Regions from separate parts of the Paenibacillus sp. FSL R5-0701 genome, predicted to be linked through region 2. Evidence: riboswitches for the same ligand, from Rfam matches in the RefSeq annotation. Region 2 holds a riboswitch; the other holds the start of a gene.
What was found. Region 2 has a riboswitch for glycine ahead of sdaAB (L-serine ammonia-lyase, iron-sulfur-dependent subunit beta). Riboswitches for the same ligand answer to the same signal wherever they lie in the genome.

Region 1: another riboswitch for glycine. It lies ahead of gcvT (glycine cleavage system aminomethyltransferase GcvT); the one in region 2 lies ahead of sdaAB (L-serine ammonia-lyase, iron-sulfur-dependent subunit beta).

What each region holds. Positions count from the first base shown of each region.
Region 1 covers NZ_CP150230.1:5,383,154-5,390,845, forward strand. Annotated here, with positions in the region: gene MKZ13_RS23770 (BglG family transcription antiterminator) at 1-607, opposite strand, end outside; gene MKZ13_RS23775 (PTS mannitol transporter subunit IICB) at 646-2,100, opposite strand; gene gcvH (glycine cleavage system protein GcvH) at 2,520-2,912, opposite strand; glycine riboswitch at 3,257-3,379, shown strand; gene gcvT (glycine cleavage system aminomethyltransferase GcvT) at 3,700-4,836, shown strand; gene gcvPA (aminomethyl-transferring glycine dehydrogenase subunit GcvPA) at 4,833-6,188, shown strand; gene gcvPB (aminomethyl-transferring glycine dehydrogenase subunit GcvPB) at 6,317-7,692, shown strand, end outside.
Region 2 covers NZ_CP150230.1:508,005-515,696, reverse strand. Annotated here, with positions in the region: gene MKZ13_RS02490 (alpha-glycosidase) at 1-1,583, shown strand, start outside; gene sdaAA (L-serine ammonia-lyase, iron-sulfur-dependent, subunit alpha) at 1,765-2,742, opposite strand; gene sdaAB (L-serine ammonia-lyase, iron-sulfur-dependent subunit beta) at 2,732-3,421, opposite strand; glycine riboswitch at 3,701-3,825, opposite strand; gene MKZ13_RS02475 (collagen-like triple helix repeat-containing protein) at 3,960-5,843, opposite strand; gene MKZ13_RS02470 (hypothetical protein) at 5,975-6,355, opposite strand; gene MKZ13_RS02465 (hypothetical protein) at 6,564-7,692, opposite strand, start outside; gene MKZ13_RS02460 (HAMP domain-containing sensor histidine kinase) at 7,660-7,692, opposite strand, start outside.

The sequences.
Region 1 (7,692 bases), 2.3 Mb from region 2:
CCGTAAGCACATCACCGTGTCCAATCATATCCAACAGTTTTTGGTTTACGACGGAGCCCCCTTGTTCTGGCTGTCTTCCGAACAGGTCGGACTCATCCAAAAATTCGAGAGCAAGTGCAGCTATGGCTGTGCGATGAATCGTCTCACTTCCGTTAATCTTGACGCCATATCCACGTCTGCGAACCAGCTTTAGTCCCGCCTGACGGATCCGTGACTCCAGATCGTCCAGATCCGTGGTTACGGTGGATACGGTCACTTTCAGATCCGAAGCCAAGGCGAGTAACTTTACAGGCTCCGGTTCATCCAGCAAGATGCAAAGCATGAAGAGCTTACGCTCTTCTGGCGTAAACTCTACATATTCTTTACCCTCTAGTTGCTTGCGCAATACAGCCAGATCATCGGAACTGGCATCGATTCGGATACCGGTTCCTGATTTTTTTTCCAGCCTCATGCCCAAAGGTTCAAGCCATTGTTCAATCATTTGCAGCTCCCGGTGAACCGTTCGGGTACTGACCTTTACTTCAACGGCGATTTCGCCGGCAGTGACTTCATGTGGATGCTCCAGCAGAAACTCCACGATTTCACGTTGTCTTTTGGTAATACTCATATCTCAGCCTCCGGCTCAGGGAAAACGAATGCGTGCAATTACTTTAGACGTTCAACGAGCGCATCGTATTCCGGGCTTTTTAGGAAGTTGTCGATGGATATATGTTCTGCGTTCGGCGCTACGGAGCGGGCACGATCGGTTAATACTTGTTGTGTAATTACCACATCTGCATCCGGCGGGATATCACTGATAGCCGTATTGGTCACCGTAACGTCAATCCCCTCTGCCTTCATCTTCTTGCGTAGAATGGAAGCGCCCATGGCACTCGACCCCATGCCTGCATCACAGGAGAAGACAATTTTCTTCACATCTGTTTTCACTGTAGAAGAAGCCATATCTGCGACTCTGTCTGCTTCACGTTGATTAGCCGTAATACCAGCGTTTGGCACGGTTCCTTGACTCTTCATGTCTTTCATCCGACTGGATGCGGACTCCAGATCTTCGTCCTTTTGTTTACCCGTTTTCAGCAACACTGCTGCAACCAGGAAGGATACAACTGCTGCTACAAGCACCCCTGCGAGCATCGGCAGGTATCCACCTTTTGGTGTTAAGAGGAAATACGCGATAATACTACCCGGTGATGGTGCCGAAACAAGTCCTGCTCCAGTGAGCATGAATGTTAATGTACCTGCGACGCCACCCGCAATTGCGGCAAGAATCAGAATCGGTCTCATCAAAATGTAAGGGAAGTAGATCTCATGAATTCCCCCGAAGAAATGAATGATAACAGCACCCGGTGCAGAAGATTTGGCCATTCCGCGTCCGAAGAAACAGTAAGCAAGCAAGATACCAAGTCCCGGACCCGGGTTCGATTCAAGCATGTATAATACGGATTGCCCTAATTCTCTCGCTTGATCTGTTGCAATTGGTGTCAGAATCCCGTGGTTGATTGCATTGTTCAGGAACAATACTTTACCTGGTTCAATGATTAGGTTGACCAGCGGTAACAAGCCCAGATTCATTAAGCCTTGTACCCCGGCAGACAATACTTTGCTAATCGCTTCTACAGCAGGCCCGATGCCCAGTAGCGCAAAAATCCCCAAGATCCCGCCAATAATACCGGCTGAGAAGTTGTTAACCAGCATTTCAAATCCGGCTCTAACTTTACCTTCAATGGATTTATCAAACTTTTTAATGATCCATGCTGCCAGTGGTCCGGCAATCATGGCACCGAGGAACATCGGGATATCACTACCCACGATGACCCCGATGGTCATAATGGCACCCACGACACCACCACGCTGACCATGCACCATCGTACCTCCGGTGTAACCAATTAACAGTGGCAGCAAATATTTGATCATCGGATCAACTAGCTGTGCAAGCGTCTCGTTAGGGAACCAGCCTGTTGGAATGAACAGAGCCGTAATTAATCCCCAGGCGATGAACGCTCCCATATTTGGCATGACCATACCACTCAGGAATCGGCCAAAACGCTGAACACCAACCCGTAGCCCACCTTTGGAATTGGACGATTGGTCCAAATTACTCATTGTATTATCCTCCTTGGATCAAGTGATTATGATTTATGAAAGGGGTATCATTTCTCCCCTGCTGTAATCCTAAGCGAGAATGCTCTCCTGTTCAATGAAATGAAAGCGTACTTTCGTCATGAACAATGATGACAACATTAGGTTATGTAATCGTTTTAATTGATGCATAATGACTGAACCCATTGGTACACAAGGATTTTTTCGCCTATGACTTTTATCATTTCCAGAATCATTTTCTAACCTATAGCTTGGTCCAATCAGGTGATTCACATCCACAATCTGTTACAATCCACATTCAAAACCATTCTTTTAAAGCACAAAAAACCTGTGCAAGCATCCGGCTCACACAGGTCAAAACAATATGAAGCTCATTTCATTTGGTTATAAAATATATGTTAATAAGTACAAGTTCGTTAAAACTATTCTTCCGTATGTTTCCGATACGCGTCTGCATTCATCAATGTAGACAATGCTGCTGTCAGATCTCCCTCAACACGGATCTCAATCATCCAGCCTTCCTCGTAAGGAGAGCTGTTCACAAGTTCAGGGGAGTCCTGCAACGAATCATTGACTGCAATAATTGAACCTGTGACGGGAGAGAACAAGTCCGACACCGTTTTGACCGATTCGATCGTTCCAATGCTGTCCTCTGCTTTTACATTGGTTTCAAGGTCAGGCAATTCCACAAACACAATGTCACCCAGCTGATGCTGCGCGAACTCGGTAATGCCAATACGTACAGTATCCTCCCCTACGGTTTGCACCCATTCGTGCTCTTCACTGTACAGGAAATCACTTTTCAATTCGCTCATCGATATCCGCCTCGCTTTTCATTAAATGAGTGCATGCGTTCTTTGACCTTAACCTTTTTCCCAGAACATAGCGTATGATATTTTTGAATCAAATGTCAAGATACCTCACAATTTATTTACTGAACACCTCTAAATCCTGTAACCGGATTACACTCTTTCTTCATATACTGGTGAATATTAGAATAGTAAGCGTAGTCTTTTTAAATATACGAACAATAACATAAAAACTAAATTAAATATTCGGTTTTAAATCATTATCTATGATATCGTTCTTGACATCGGTAGTGGATTCACGTTTTAATGAAAGGAGTAAATGTGTTTATTGGACTATGTTATACCCGCGGATGAATGTAAAGGGAGAGATTACCCGTGACACCCGATTCGGGATGTACATGAGGTAACGCCGAAGGAGTAAACCACCGATAAGCGGAGGTGAATCTCTCAGGCAAAAGGACTTTTACGGGACGCAACTCTGGAGAGCATCTATTCGCCCTGTGCGGGCGTTATGATCACCCAAGGGGAAACCTGCTGCACAACGTAGCGGGGTAACTCTCAGGTACAAGGGACAGAGCCTTAGAATAAGCGTGCTACTTGGCATGCCGATTCTTTGGCCTGTCCTTTTCCTTTTTCCCAAAAAACGAAAAACAGGATGTAGAACGGCGCTGCCATAGCTGCCCTTACCATACTTATGTGATGAAAATATCTAGCTGAAAATTTAAAAATACCTTGGTTCATTGATCCACGATTGTATATCCGGCCGGCTGACGGCCTATGACGAGGTGATTTGATGTCCGATTTGCTTAGAACACCACTCTTCCCACTGTATCAGCAATACGAAGGCGTACGGTGCATTGATTTTGGAGGCTGGGAGCTTCCGGTACAATTTAGCGGAATCCAGAAAGAACATGAAGCGGTGCGCGAGCGTGCTGGGCTGTTTGATGTATCCCATATGGGCGAATTCACAGTACAGGGTGAGCAGGCTGAAGTTTTTTTGCAACAAATGATGACCAATGATGTGACCACGCTGGTTCCCGGTCAAGCCCAGTACACCCTGATGTGTTATCCAGATGGCGGTGTGGTGGATGATCTGCTCGTGTATAAGCTGGAAGATCAGCATTATATGCTCGTCGTTAACGCCTCCAACATCGACAAGGATTGGGCGTGGCTGCAAGAGCACTTGATCCCTGGCGTAAGCATGACCAACGATTCGGAGCAAACGGCGCTGCTCGCCTTGCAAGGTCCACTGGCTGTAGACATTATCGGGAAAGTTACAGATACGGATGTAAGCTCGATTGAACCGTTTCGTTTTGTGCAGGATGCTGAAGTATGTGGAGTAAAATTACTGTTGTCCCGTACCGGATATACCGGTGAAGATGGCTTTGAACTATATGTTCCTGCGGACCAGGCTGCTGTGGTCTGGAATGGATTAATGCAAGCCGGTGAAGGTCACGGACTTGTACCGACCGGACTTGGTGCCCGGGACACATTACGCTTTGAAGCAAGGCTCCCCCTGTATGGACAGGAATTGTCGGCAACTATCTCTCCACTCGAAGCTGGCGTAGGTATGTTTGTGAAGCTGAATGCCGGACCTTTTATCGGACACGAAGCCTTGTTACAGCAAAAAACTGACGGGCCCGCCCGCAAACTGGTCGGCATCGAAGTGTTGGAGCGCGGTATTCCCCGCCCCCACTATCCGATTTACGCCGAAGGCGTACAGATTGGTGAAGTGACAACAGGCACGCAATCACCTACATTGAAGCGTAATCTGGGGCTTGCCCTCATCGACAGCAAATACGCTGCGCTGGGAACCCCGCTTGAGATTGAGATCCGCGGCAAGAAACTGAAAGCGGAGGTCGTGAAGACCCCTTTTCATAAACGGACACGTACGTCGAAGACACCTACTCAAGGAGCTGATCAAGCATGAGCAAGCACCGTTACATTCCCATGACTGAGCAAGATCAGAGCGCCATGCTCGCAACCATCGGTGTGGATACGCTGGAGGATTTGTTTCAGGACATTCCAAAAGAGATCCGTTATCAGGGCGAGCTGCCCGTATCCTCCAAACTTGATGAATATGCGCTGACACGTCACATGTCCAAACAAGCTGGCGCCAACGCCAATTTTGAAACACACGCCAGCTTCCTCGGCGCAGGTATATACGATCATCATGTTCCTTCCGTCATCAATCATGTCATTTCCCGTTCCGAGTTTTACACCGCCTACACACCTTATCAGCCTGAGATCAGCCAAGGTGAACTACAGGCCATTTTCGAATTTCAATCCTACATCTGTGAATTAAGCGGTATGGCTGTAGCCAATGCCAGCATGTATGACGGTGCAACGGCCTTCGCAGAAGCAGGTAATCTGGCCGCAGCGGCAACTCGTCGCAAACAGCTCATCGTATCCCGTACCGTTCATCCGGAAGCCCGTCAGGTATTGCAGGCGTATGCGCACGGACTCCGTCTGGAGATTGTTGAGATTGGTTATAAGGATGGCGTCACTGATTGGGATGCCCTGCAAGCCGCCATATCGGACGATACCGCTGCTGTCATGATCCAGAGCCCGAACTTCTTCGGTGCCGTGGAAAATGTAAAGCAGGCTGCCGACCTGGTGCATGCGCACAAGGGACTGCTCGTTGTAAGTGCCAACCCGCTATCGCTGGGTCTGCTGGAAGCCCCAGGCAAGCTAGGTGCCGACATCGTTGTAGGTGATGCGCAGCCCCTCGGCATCGCCGCTTCACTCGGCGGTCCAACATGCGGATATTTCGCCGTATCCAAGCCTCATATGCGCCGAATTCCTGGCCGAATTGTAGGCCAGACAACCGATCGCAACGGCAAACGTGGTTTTGTACTCACACTGCAAGCACGTGAACAGCATATCCGCCGCGAAAAGGCGACATCCAACATCTGTTCCAACCAGGCTTTGCTTGCACTCAGCGCATCTGTCTATATGTCCATCATGGGGAAACAAGGAATGATCGATGTAGCGGATCTAAATCTGCAAAAGAGCCATTACACCCTGAATACATTAACTGCGATTCCTGGTGTTAGCCTGACGTTTAATGCACCAACATTCAATGAGTTTGTGATTAAACTTCCTGAAGGAACAGACGTGGATGCTCTTCAGTTGAAACTGCTGGATGCAGGCTTTATTGGTGGTTACGAACTCGGACGTGATTATCCGGAGCTTGCCGGACATATGCTGATTGCTGTTACGGAACGGCGTAGTAAGGAAGAAATTGACGAATTCGCACGAGCATTGGAGGGATCGCTGTGACTCAGGAAACGACGACAACACCGGCACAAGGACAATCTGAAACGGGTACCTCTGTCTCCACTTCGGCTCAATTTGAGACGGATACAACATTTAGTGCACAGACCTTATCTCCTGCTCCGGAACAATCATTGATTTTTGAACTCAGCAGCCCGGGACGTGTCGCTTATTCCTTGCCAGAAAGTGACGTTCCTCGTCAGGCTGCCGATACGTTGATTCCCCGGGAAATGCTCCGTTCGGAAGCAGCGGCACTGCCGGAAGTATTCGAGGTAGATGTTATTCGACATTATACAGCCCTGTCCCGTCGCAACTTCGGTGTAGATAACGGATTCTATCCACTGGGCTCTTGTACGATGAAATACAATCCAAAGATTAATGAGGATGTTGCACGTTATAACGGTTTCGCCAAAATCCATCCGTACCAGCATGAATCCAGCATTCAAGGTGCTCTTGAACTGTTATATACATTGCAAAACGACCTTGCAGGTCTGACAGGCATGGACGCTGTGACCCTGCAACCAGCCGCTGGTGCCCATGGCGAATGGACTGGACTTATGATGATTCGTGCCTACCACGAAGGTCGTGGTGAACAACGTACCAAAGTCATCGTGCCCGATTCTTCTCACGGGACCAACCCGGCAAGTGCTACCGTTGCAGGATTTGAAACGGTGACGATTCCATCCCGCGCAGACGGACTGGTCGATCTGGACGCACTCCGTGCAGCAGTCGGTTCGGATACGGCGGCATTGATGCTGACCAACCCGAATACACTTGGTCTGTTCGAGAAAGACATTCAGGAGATTGCATCCATCGTACATCAGGCTGGTGGCTTGTTGTATTACGATGGCGCGAACTCCAATGCCATTATGGGCATTACCCGTCCGGGTGATATGGGCTTTGACGTGGTGCATCTGAACTTGCACAAAACGATGAGTACACCTCATGGCGGTGGTGGACCTGGCGCCGGACCAGTCGGGGTGAAGAGCCGTCTGATTCCGTTCCTGCCTAAGCCCATGGTGATCAAAAAGGATGAAGGTATGTATGCATTCGATCGTGAAGGCGATCAATCCATTGGCCGAGTGAAAGCCTACTACGGTAACTTCGGTATATTGGTACGTGCCTATGCCTACATTCGTACCTATGGACCGGAAGGATTGCGCCGTGTATCTGAATGTGCGGTACTCAATGCTAACTATATGATGGCCCGTCTCGCACCTTACTACGAGATTCCGTATCCGGGTGTATGCAAACATGAATTTGTCATGTCTGGACGGGGGTTGAAGCAATATGGTGTACGCACACTTGACGTTGCCAAACGACTGCTTGATTTTGGATATCATCCACCTACGGTGTACTTCCCGCTCAACGTCGAAGAATGCATCATGATCGAGCCGACAGAAACTGAAAGTAAAGAAACGCTGGATGGGTTCATTGATACGATGATACGGATTGCCAAAGAAGCGGAAGAGACACCAGAATTAGTCCTGAACGCACCTTATGGCACACC
Region 2 (7,692 bases):
CCTCTGACTCCATGTTCGATTATTACGAGGGTGAGGTGAAACCTCCCTACCACCGACTGAAATACTCTTTTCTGCTCAGAAACGGAGACGAACAGATCTGGATGACCGAGACGGGCTTCCAGGAAGAAGAACCGGACGATCCAGGTCGTATGTTCCAGTTCCCTTATATTCATGCCGGAGCTGTATTCACAACCCCTGCGTGGGTTAAGGATGCGGTGTTCTATCAGATTTTTCCCGAACGATTCGCCAACGGCAACCCGGATATTAGTCCGGAAAAGGTAGAGCCGTGGGGCGGTGAGCCAACACCTTTCAATTTCTTCGGCGGTGACCTTCAGGGCGTGATCGACCATCTGGATTACATCAGCGATCTTGGCATTAATGCGATCTACTTCACACCCATCTTCGAAGCCACCACCAATCACAAATACGATACCGAGGACTATCTGCGGGTAGACCGGCACTTTGGTGACGCAGACACCGTGAAAAGACTGGTCGAGCTGTGCCATGCACGTGGAATTCGCGTACTTCTGGATGCTGTGTTCAACCATTCCGGGAAGACATTTGCGCCGTTTGTGGATGTGCAGAAGAACGGCGAGCAATCCAAATACAAGGACTGGTTCCATGTACACGAATACCCGCTGGACGTGAAGGATGGCATTCCAACGTATGAGACCTTCGGATTCGAAGCGCATATGCCAAAGCTCAATACGGAGAATGCCGAGGTGAAGGCCTATCTGCTGGAGGTTGCCGAGTATTGGATCAAGGAAGTGGGTGCGGACGGGTGGCGGCTGGATGTGGCAGACGAAGTGGACGATGCATTCTGGCGTGATTTCCGCCGTGTAGTCAAAGCGGCTAATCCGGATGCTTACATTCTGGGCGAAGTATGGAACGAGTCTTCCTCCTGGCTGCAAGGTGACCAGTTCGATGCATCCATGAACTACCCTTTTACCGATGCCGTGAATGCTTTCTTTGTGAAAAATACAATGCACGCCGAGCAATTCGCAAACTCCATCGGGCGACAGTTATCCCGTTATCCGCTTCAGGCCAGCGAAGTGGCGTTTAACTTGCTGGACAGCCACGATACCCCGCGGCTGCTCACGCTGTGTGAAGGCGACCAGCGCAAGATGAAGCTGGCTGCGTTATTCCAGTTCAGTTACATGGGCGCGCCATGCATCTATTACGGAGACGAGATTGGCATGGACGGTGAACATGATCCGGGCTGCCGTAAATGCATGGAATGGGATGAAGCGAAGCAGGACCGAGAGTTGTTCGACTTTTATCAGAAACTGATCTCCTTGCGTCATGCTCATCCTGCCCTGCGTGCAGAAGGCACCGTTCGTTTTCTCCAGGCTCGTCCCGATGGCAGCCAACTGGTATTGGAGCGGCAAAGTAAGGAGGAACGAATTCTGGTTCTGTTCAATCGATCAGAAGAGACGGCTATTGTCGAGCTGGAGGCCGGTGACGAGGAATGGACCGAGTTATTCGGCGGAAACCATCGTACCGCCAAGGAAGATGGCGTACTCTCCATTGAACTGCCCGCGTATGGATATGCCGTATTAAGTACGGCTGTGAGCCAGGACTAGAGTTATAATACACATACGTCTGAGCCACATCTAAGTAGCCTATCTTCGCTTCATCTGCAGCATAAAACAAGCGTCCTGCATAACCCGGATTCGGGTTCGCGGACGCTTGTTTTTGTATTTTTGTATTCGCCGTTATACATAATAATGTCACTGATTTATATATAGGTGGTCCCGGTTCAGCTTAAACCTGAGTATCCTTGTCCACTTGAGCATTGTCCGCCCCACTTGTAGTTGTGTCAGAATCTGCTGGCTTCGACTCCGGCTCAGGCTCTGCACGCTTTGCCTTTGGTTTAGCCAGCTTTTGCATCATTTTGCGGCCGGTTGGCGTCTGGGCCAACCCGCCCTGGGCTGTCTCCCGATGGCGGCTCGGCATCGCACTGCCTACTTCCAGCATAACGTCGATGACTTCATCTGATGGAATAGCACTACGCACTCCGGCCAGGGCCATGTCAGCCGCAGCCAGCGCCGTGACTGCACCCAGTCCATTACGGACGATGCACGGGATTTCAACGAGGCCTGCGACCGGATCGCAGATAAGGCCCAGTGTATTTTTTAACGCCAAACCAACGGCATGAACGACCTGTTCCGGTGTACCTCCACGCAGTTCAACCATGGCACCCGCAGCCATGCCAATAGCGGAACCCACTTCCGCCTGACAGCCACCTTCGGCACCGGAGATAAATGAATTGTTGGCAATAACATAACCAATTGCTCCCGCACAGAACAACCCGTTCACCAAATGTTCATCCGTCCAGCCAAATCGCTCCTGTGAACTGATAAACACACCCGGGATAATACCACAGGAACCGGCTGTTGGTGTTGCCACAATCCGGCCCATGGAGGCATTCACTTCAGATACACACAGGGCATACGCCATGGCAAGTGCGGAAGCATCTCCTGAACAAGTCTCACCCTTGCGAATGTACTCGGCCATTTTTTTACCGTCTCCACCCGTTAACCCACTGCGTGATGTTGTATCTTCCGTTAACCCTTTGCGTACCGCTTCCTTCATCACCTGATAATATTCAGACATCTGCTTCACAACATCCGCTTCCGGTGTATTGGTCTCCTGAACCTGCTCCTCGATCATCAGCTGAGCGATGGTTTTGGATTCTGCTGTACAGATCGTATTCAGTTCGTGCAAATGTTTAAACCGCATCCGAATCAACTCCGCTCTTCAAATCGATAACACGAATGTCCAGCACATGGCCCAGCTCCTTTAGACGCTTGAGCATATCAGGATTAGGCACACCATCCATTTCCATCGCGGTGAGTGCTTCGCCATCACGGGCTTTCCGGTCCACCTGCATATACCCGATGTTAACCCCGGATGAACTGATCGTGGACGTCACTGACGCGAGTACGCCCGCTTTATCCGCATGCCGCAGAACCAGTGTTGGGAACTCACCACTAATCTGAACACGAAAATCATTCATCGAATGCACTGATACACTGCCACCACCAATGGATGCACCGATTAAGGAGCAGGCACGTTCTCCATGCCACAACTCAATTTTGACCGTATTTGGATGAGGAGCAGGCAGGCCACTTGTATAAAACTCAACCTCCATGCCCGCTTCCTCTGCGTATCGCTCCGCATCCGGGATACGCGGATCGTCTGTGACATAGTCCAGCAGACCGCCGATCAGTGCCAGGTCTGTTCCGTGCCCCTGATACGTATCAGCGAATGAACCGTATAACGTCAACCGGGCACGATCTGGCGTACATCCCAGCCACTGACGAGCAATTCTTCCTAACCTTGCCGCACCAGCTGTATGTGAACTTGAAGGCCCCGTCATCGACGGACCAATAATTGAGAAAACATCTTTAAATCGCACCTTGTAACCCTCCATTATTAATCATGATTCAATTTTGTAAAATGTATTCGTCATTTCGATCCAGGAGTTCCATCCACAATGACCCTTATTTAGGGTATGATGACATCAAAAAAGGACAGAAGAAGGCCTTAGGCCCTCTCTCTGTCCTCGATACCTGAGAGTTTCACGATCAGTAGTGTCTCACGACAAGGTGCACTGCCTGCAATTACAGACAAAGTCACCGGGCAGACTGATCATATACCCCTTGGGTGGCGCAATTCGCGCACTCTCCAGAGTTGCGTCCAACGATGGTACATTTACCTGAGAGATTAACCACTGCGCCGGGTGCGCAGCAGCTTGCTCCTTCGGTGCCTGAACACTAGCCATTGTGCTCGACTAAGCCAGGTCTCTCCCGCTCGTTATCATCCGCTGTATTATTTTAATTGGATTCGAATTGGTATATTTCTAAATTTTTGATCAAGTATACCCATAGAGTAATGTACAATATCATATATGTCAACAAAAGTAACGTGTAATTATCATAAGTTCGATGTCTATTTTAACTGAAGCGAATAGCATTCAGATTTCTCACTTCCGCTGAGGCACTAGTGACGCTTGTAGTGGTTGTAAATTGGATACTTATCGTGTATGTGTTAGTCGTTGTAGCCGGGGATGTATCCACGTAAGTGTTGGAGGAAAGAAACCTTAACGTGCCGGCAGCATTACCGGTTCGTGAGAGTTGCAATTGATTAATTAAAACTCCGTTACGTCTCAGGTTAATGTTATACGCGATACTCCAGTTAGACCCTACAACTATTGCTACTTGTGTACTATTATCGATTTTCACGCGTTGACCTGCCACTACAGGTACATTAAGTGTCTGAATCGTCGTTTCAGCTACTAATGAAAGACCCAACGCCGTGGTCTGGCTATCAGCAAACAAGGAAGAGTCTGCCGGAGCCGAAGCTGCAGTTGATCCGGTCGCACCTGTAGCCCCAGTGGCTCCGGTCGCTCCCGTCAGTCCTGTCGCTCCTGTAACACCAGTGACTCCCGTCGTTCCCGTTACTCCCGTTGCACCTGTAACACCAGTGACCCCTGTCGTTCCCGTCAGTCCGGTCGCTCCTGTAACACCAGTGACTCCGGTCGCTCCCGTTGCTCCCGTTACACCAGCCGTCCCGGTTGTTCCCGTCACGCCTGTCGCACCTGTAGCCCCAGTGACTCCCGTCGTTCCCGTCAGTCCTGTCGCTCCTGTAACACCAGTGAATCCCGTCGTTCCTGTAACGCCTGTTGCCCCCGTATCTCCAGTGACTCCGGTCGTCCCCGTTACGCCTGTTGCACCCGTATCTCCAGTTACTCCGGTCGCACCCGTTACGCCTGTCGCGCCTGTAACCCCAGTAACTCCAGTCGTTCCCGTTACGCCTGTTGCACCTGTAACCCCAGTATCTCCCGTGTTTCCCGTAACTCCCGTTGCACCCGTAGCACCAGTAGCTCCGGTCGCACCCGTTACGCCTGTTGCACCTGTATCTCCAGTAGCTCCGGTCGCCCCCGTTACACCTGTAGCACCAGTTACCCCAGCTACTCCAGTCGTTCCCGTTACGCCTGTAGCACCTGTAACCCCGGTACCTCCAGTTGCCCCTGTTACGCCTGTAACACCAGTGACTCCCGTCGTTCCCGTTACTCCCGTTGCACCTGTAGACCCAGTATCTCCGGTCGTTCCTGTAACGCCTGTGACACCTGTCGCACCCGTTTCACCAGTAATTCCGGTTGCTCCCGTTACACCTGTCGCACCTGTAACACCAGTATCTCCGGTCGTTCCTGTCACGCCTGTCGCACCTGTAATACCAGTAATTCCGGTGGCTCCCGTGACTCCTGTCGCGCCTGTATCTCCAGTAATTCCGGTGGCTCCCGTGACTCCTGTCGCGCCTGTATCTCCAGTAATTCCGGTCGTTCCCGTCACGCCTGTCGCGCCTGTATCTCCAGTGATTCCGGTCGTTCCCGTCACGCCTGTTGCACCTGTATCTCCAGTGGCTCCGGTTGCTCCCGTCGCACCTGTATCACCAGTGACTCCGGTGGCTCCCGTGACTCCTGTCGCACCTGTATCACCAGTAATTCCGGTGGCTCCCGTGACTCCTGTCGTGCCTGTATCTCCAGTAATTCCGGTCGTTCCCGTCACGCCTGTCGCGCCTGTATCTCCAGTAATTCCAGTTGCTCCCGTCACACCTGTTGCACCTGTATCTCCAGTCGTTCCCGTCAGTCCTGTCACGCCCGTATCTCCAGTGACCCCTGTCGTTCCCGTCAGTCCTGTCGCTCCTGTATCTCCAGTGACTCCCGTCGTTCCCGTTACTCCCGTCGCACCTGTATCTCCAGTAACTCCGGTCGTTCCCGTTACTCCCGTTGCACCTGTAGCACCAGTGACTCCTGTCGTTCCTGTCAGTCCTGTCACGCCCGTATCTCCAGTGACCCCTGTCGTCCCCGTTAGTCCTGTCGCACCTGTAACACCGGTGACTCCCGTCGTTCCCGTTGCACCTGTAGCCCCAGTACCTCCAGTGACTCCGGTCACGCCAGTGGCTCCAGTTACACCTGAAATAGCGCACTGTATCCACCCAGTAATTCCTCAGATACGAGACGGTGGGCGGTGACCAGTTCTCCATTCTGGTTTTTACCCCAGACCGAAATCTGCACATCCTCCACAGTAGCATCGCCCGTTGTAAAAACAAATTCAAACCCGTCCAAATTTGCATAAAAATCTTTGGTTATTACCTGATTAGGTTGAACATTGAATAACTCTTCAATATATAATGTGCGTACACCTACCAAATAATATCCTTGAACAAGAACTGTATAAATACTAATCATATTCCTATTATCCAGCCTTACCGTAATTCTCTGGGTAGGACGCTCGCCGCTTCCCACCACTATATTATTTTCTATTGGCCCTGTTGATAAAACAGCCATCCTGCGATGCCCCCTTCTCCTGCCTCCATCACCAAATCAAGATTGTCTTCTATAAATATGCATATTGAACTGTAAACGTGAAGTTGCCCTCTTGCCTTTTTGGAATGGACTGAAAGGAGATCGAATGGATATCCACCACACCAAAAGGAGAATATACAAAAAAAGCTGCCGCTTCGTTTCTGCGGCAACCTTATTATTATTCTTTAGCTCATCTAGACGGTTTGGGAAGGGTCAGTTCTTCCGCCCAAGCTTGTAGCTTTGCCTTTGTCCATCCTTCGTTTTCACCCATGATGGAGTACCGCAAACCTTTCTCACTCCATGATATGTTCCGAATGCTCTTCATATATGAACCCTCGGTGTTACGAACCTTAATTTTGGCTTCATCCGGCATTAGTGTATCGTCCACATTTTCTTCCGGCATCTTGAATACCGTCAGGCTGACTTCTACCTTGTCGTTACTTACATAATACAAGGTTACTTCATCTCTGCTCAGCTCACCGTGCAATGTAGACATTTCGATCCGTGATAGTTCAAATTCTCCACTCATGTCCTGTAGGAACGGCTGTTCCAACGCTTTTTCCGCTTCCTCTAGGGTCACTTCGGAATTCTGCATCATATCGTTCAAGTCCTTCACATCGACCTCCTTAGGGATATCAATTACGAAAGTATCCTTTGTGAACTCAGGGTCATACTGAATCGGATCATAGACCATTTCTGATTTTCCATCCCCATACGCGCTGTTTACTTTGACAATCATCCACGTTTTGGGATCTACCCAATACTCTGAAGATATGGAGAATGCGCCTTCTTCTTTTGGTGTCAATTCAATATGAATGACGTCCTGTCCATGAAGTTTCTCCTGTCCCATCATATTCACATCATGCGTAGTACGTAACCGCTCTAGTTGATCGAGCAATATTTGCTTCTGGGTTTGATTAGGTTGTTGTGACACAGATGATGCATCCATGGAATATGCTGCCCCTGTTTCTTTTTCATATATGATAATCTTCTTTCCATCATTAACTGCGTAACTGACATTGCCATTCTCTGATGTTTCCGTGCGCTTTCGTCCGGTTTCACTATCTACCCATTCCTTAATTTGCATCGTGTTAGTCAGCTTGTCATCCGCCCATATCTTCATTACACCTTCCGCATAATACGAGGCGGGTTCTGTTTCTGCTGAGACAACCTTCTCAATCATCTCATCTCCTGACATAGCCAGCATATCCCTCTCCGCGCAACCTCCAAGCAGGGCGCCTGCCAACACAGCAGTACCCAGCATCATCCATCCTTTTTTCATCATCTTATCCACCCTCTCTGCGTTTACATTCTCCATG